One region of the Alcaligenes sp. SDU_A2 genome, then DNA from elsewhere that is predicted to be linked to it. Evidence: predicted binding sites of a transcription regulator. Region 1 holds the regulator's gene; the other holds the start of a gene.

Region 1 (2,402 bases):
GATGCCGATCAGGGGGATCTGGCTGTGCGCCAGCTCGCGGGCAGCGCCTATCATGGTGCCGTCGCCGCCCATGACCACGGCCAGGTCTGCGCGCGCGCCGATTTCTGCGTAATCGCAAGTGGGAAACTCGGTGACGCCGGTGTTGTGCGCGGTGGCGGCCTCCACCAGCACCGCGCAGCCTGCATCAACCAGGGTCCGGGCCAGGGAGCGGACGGGTGCATCCAGGCCGCTGTCCTGATATCTGCCCACAATGGCGACCGTTTTGAAATGCATGGGGCGAAAACCTTATTGATTAATGAAATAATTGCGATAAATTGATTATAGAGTTGCCGCTATGGGCTTGGCTGCAAGAATCTCCTGCTTGTCCTGTCGGGCACACAGGTTTTTGTACTGCCGGGCCTGTGCAACACCGAACCGCCCACGGTCGCCAGCGGCCTTTGCCGGTCGTGGATCGGAAGGCGGCGTGGGCTTTATTTATGTGACATATGCGATATGGATGACAGAGCGAATGCATTGTTGAAAGTGCTGATCGAGCGTTATATCGCCGATGGCCAGCCGGTCGGGTCGCGTACCCTGTCTACGGTATTTGACTTCTCGCCGGCCACTATACGCAACGTAATGGCCGAATTGGAAGCCTTGGGCCTGATACACAGCCCGCATACCTCGGCAGGGCGGGTTCCGACGCCCAAGGGTTATCGTTTGTTTGTGGACCGGCTGCTGGCCTCGCAGCGCTTTGAGCGTCCCGATGCGCAAAACCTGAGCCAGTTCTTACCGTTTGACGAGCCCAACCGCGCAGTCAGCTCGGCCGCTTCTTTATTGTCCAACCTGTCTCAGTTCGCCGGCGTGGTGCTGGCCCCGAAAAAAGCCCAGACCTTCAGGCAGATCGAGTTCATCCGTCTGTCGGATAAGCGTGTTCTGCTCATTATCGTCACCCCCGACGGGGATGTGCAGAATCGTATTTTGTTTGTGCCGCGCGACTATCTGGAGCACGAGCTGATCGAGGCCAGCCATTTTTTCAACCAGCATTTTTCGGGGTTGTCATTTGAGCTGGTCAAGCAAACTCTGTCTCAGGAGCTCAGCTCCTTGCAGGTGGATATTTCGCGGCTGATGCAACAGGCCGTAGATGCCGGCAGCCATCAGCCCGACAACGAAGAAGCCGTGGTCATCGCCGGCGAAAGCAAATTGCTTAATGTCTCGGACATGGTGGCTGATATGGACAGGTTGCGGCGTCTGTTTTCTTTGTTCGAGAAGAAAACGGACTTGTTGCATTTGCTGGATGTCTCCAGTCAGGCCGAGGGCGTGCAGATCTATATTGGCGGCGATTCGCAACTGGTGCCATTGGATGATGTATCCGTCATTACCGCGCCGTATGGCGTGGATGGCAAAGTTGTGGGCACGCTGGGCGTTATCGGTCCCTCGCGCATGGCCTACGATAGAGTCATCCCCATCGTGGACATTACTGCCCGGCTGTTGTCAAATGCCCTGAGCCATCATTCGGCCGCTTAGTCGGTCTGTCGGTCGGCGCGCACTTTGCCTGCGCCGGCTGCCTTATGTTTACACATCATGCCCATGTTGTTTGCCTCTCCTTATCTGTCCGAACCGACCGATGCCGATATATTCAATGACGATGCGCCGGTGCGCCCGGTCGGGCCTATCGGCATTTTGTTGATCAATCTGGGTACGCCGGATCAGCCCGAGCCCAAGGCCATACGCCGCTATTTGGGCCAATTCCTGTCCGACCCGCGCGTCATCGAAATACCTCAGCCGTTGTGGCAGCTTATTTTGCGCTTGTTTATTTTGCCGCGCCGCCCCGTCAAGCTGGCCCCACGCTATCGGGATATCTGGTTAGCCGAAGGCGCGCCTTTGTTGGTGTGGAGTCAGGCGCAGGCCGATGGACTGCAGGAACTGTTGGCCGGGCAGGGACACGATGTGCGCGTGGAGCTGGGCATGCGCTATGGCAATCCGTCGATTGCTTTTGGCTTGGATAAACTAAAGGCTGCCGGCTGCGAACGGATTCTTAGCTTGCCGCTGTATCCGCAGTATGCCGCCAGCACCACGGCCACGGCGTTCGATTGCGTGGCGGCGCACTTGCGTCGGCAGCGGAATCAGCCCGAGCTGCGTTTCATCAAGCGTTACCATACGCATCCGGATTACATCGGTGCCTTGGCTGCTCAGGTGCGCCGTTACTGGGACGAGCATGGCAAGCCGCAGCGTCTGCTGCTCAGTTTTCATGGCCTGCCCAGGCGCTGCGCCGAGCTGGGCGACCCTTACTTGCGTGACTGCCGAGAGACAGCGGCTGCCTTGCGTGCGGCGTTGGACGAGCCGGCTGTGTCCGTGCATATGTCGTTCCAAAGTCGTTTTGGTGCCCAGCGCTGGCTCGAGCCCTATACCGAGCCCTTGTT
Region 2 (2,402 bases), 150 kb from region 1:
CAACTGCTGGGCCAGCTCAAGGCAGGGACGGCGTTCTTCCATCATCGACAGAATGCTGCGCAAATGTCCTTCCGCCCGCTTTAGACGTTTGGCCACGGCGTCGTGATGATGATGAGGGTCTGGTTTGTTCATGCGATCATCATATCCCCCCCGGGGGGATATAACTCAAAAAAAACGCCGCCACCCCGAGAAAACAAAAAAGCTGTTGTAGCGATATCAACAGGATTGCGAAGAACGCGGCGTCATCTTATTCAGCTCCCATAGACACATGACTCGCATCATCCTGGTTTCTGCCTATCGTCAGCCTGCCCACCAGCAGCACCACAGCGCACAGTAGGCATCCGAACAGGCCGCCCAGACACAGCAGCGCGATTGTGCCTATGCCATCGAATCCCTCCTGTCTCTCAGCGCACCCGATGTAGCCCAAGGAGACATCACGCGCCGCGATCCCGTCCATTATCAATGGCTGCATTTGAAAACCCGGTGCCGTATCTGGGTCGGCCTGATCGCTTGTGCCTGGCTGATCCAGCGCTTCACTCTCTCTTCTGCACGCCTTCTGTGGATAGAGCCCCTGATCGAGTGTGTGCCTAATGCTCTGGGACTTGACTTCGACAGTGCCACCTTTACACACGTGGACGGCAGAGTGTCATTCGAGGTCCTGCCCCGCCAGCTTTGGACTGGAAAAAAAACCACCCAAACAAGGCATTTGTACAACCCACCTCCAGCCCATCCCGACTGACACCCCTTCCGGTGCTGGGTTGACCCATTATTCAGAGTTCCGAACAGAGCGTCGGAAGTTCAAACTTCGGTGTCATTCGGCTGCGCGCCAACACCCAGGGATTCGACACTCCCCCTTCAAGCCAGATTCCACGCGGGCTGGACAAATATGTAACAGCCCTGCGCCCCTGCTCTTGAAATTACAAAAGTCGTCCCTATAATTAGCACTCGAAGGGGTGGAGTGCTAAGACCTCGCCCCCACTTGAATTGATATAACCAACGTCATTTTTAAACAGGAGTTTCTCCATGGCACTGCGTCCTTTGAACGATCGCGTGATCGTCAAGCGTCTGGACAACGAACGCACCACCGCTTCCGGCATCGTCATCCCCGAGAGCGCGACTGAAAAGCCCGATCAAGGCGAAATCCTGGCCGTTGGCCCCGGCAAAAAGTCCGAGGACGGCAAGGTTCTGCCGCTGGACCTGAAAGTTGGCGACAAAGTTCTGTTCGGCAAGTACTCCGGCCAGGCCGTGAAGATCGACGGCGAAGAGCTGCTGGTGATCCGCGAAGAAGAAATCTTCGCCGTGATCGAATAAGTACTGCCCACGAATATTCAATAGGATTCAAACCATGACCGCAAAACAAGTTTACTTCGGCGACGACGCACGTACCCGCATCGTTCGTGGCGTCAACATCCTGGCTAACGCTGTTAAGACCACCATGGGCCCCAAAGGCCGTAACGTGGTGCTGGACCGCTCCTTCGGCGCTCCTACAGTGACCAAGGACGGTGTGTCCGTGGCCAAAGAAATCGAACTGAAAGACAAGTTCGAAAACATCGGTGCTCAACTGGTTAAAGAAGTTGCTTCCAAGACTTCCGACAACGCCGGTGACGGTACTACTACCGCTACCGTTCTGGCTCAAGCCATCGTTGAAGAAGGCCTGAAGTTCGTGGCCGCCGGCATCAACCCAATGGACCTGAAGCGCGGCATCGACAAGGCCGTGGTCGTGGCCGTGGAAGAGCTGCGCAAGCTGTCCCGTCCTTGCACCACCAGCAAGGAAATCGCTCAGGTCGGCTCCATCTCGGCCAACAGCGACCACTCCATCGGTGAGATCATCGCCAATGCAATGGACAAAGTGGGCAAGGAAGGCGTCATTACCGTTGAAGACGGCAAGTCCCTGGAAAACGAACTGGACGTGGTCGAAGGCATGCAGTTCGACCGTGGCTACCTGTCGCCCTACTTCATCAACAACCCCGACAAGCAAGTGGCTGTGCTGGACGATCCATTCGTCCTGATCTTCGACAAGAAGATCTCCAACATCCGCGACCTGCTGCCCGTTCTGGAACAAGTGGCCAAGACCAGCCGTCCTTTGCTGATCGTGGCTGAAGACGTGGAAGGCGAAGCCCTGGCAACGCTGGTGGTGAACAACATCCGTGGCATCCTCAAGACCACTGCCGTCAAGGCCCCTGGTTTTGGCGACCGTCGCAAAGCCATGCTGGAAGACATCGCCATCCTGACCGGCGGCACCGTCATCTCCGAAGAAACCGGCATGTCCCTGGAAAAGGCCACGCTGGACGATCTGGGCCAGGCCAAGCGCATTGAAGTGGCCAAGGAAAACACCACGATCATCGACGGCGCTGGCGACGGCGTCAGCATCGAAGCCCGCGTCAAGCAAATCCGCGTGCAGA

What was found. Region 1 encodes HrcA, which represses chaperone genes, less so after heat shock. Its sites were predicted from a motif close to TTAGCACTCNNNNNNNNNGAGTGCTAA; they were not measured.
Region 2: the regulator HrcA is predicted to act here: its motif matches at 939-965, upstream of AADW57_RS04400 (co-chaperone GroES).

The regions. Positions count from the first base shown of each region.
Region 1 covers NZ_CP151273.1:1,112,173-1,114,574, forward strand. Annotated here, with positions in the region: gene AADW57_RS05160 (NAD kinase) at 1-273, opposite strand, end outside; gene hrcA (heat-inducible transcriptional repressor HrcA) at 493-1,506, shown strand; gene hemH (ferrochelatase) at 1,564-2,402, shown strand, end outside.
Region 2 covers NZ_CP151273.1:961,003-963,404, reverse strand. Annotated here, with positions in the region: gene AADW57_RS04405 (metal-sensing transcriptional repressor) at 1-132, opposite strand, end outside; gene AADW57_RS16750 (chromate resistance protein ChrB domain-containing protein) at 473-739, shown strand; gene AADW57_RS04400 (co-chaperone GroES) at 1,024-1,311, shown strand; gene groL (chaperonin GroEL) at 1,346-2,402, shown strand, end outside.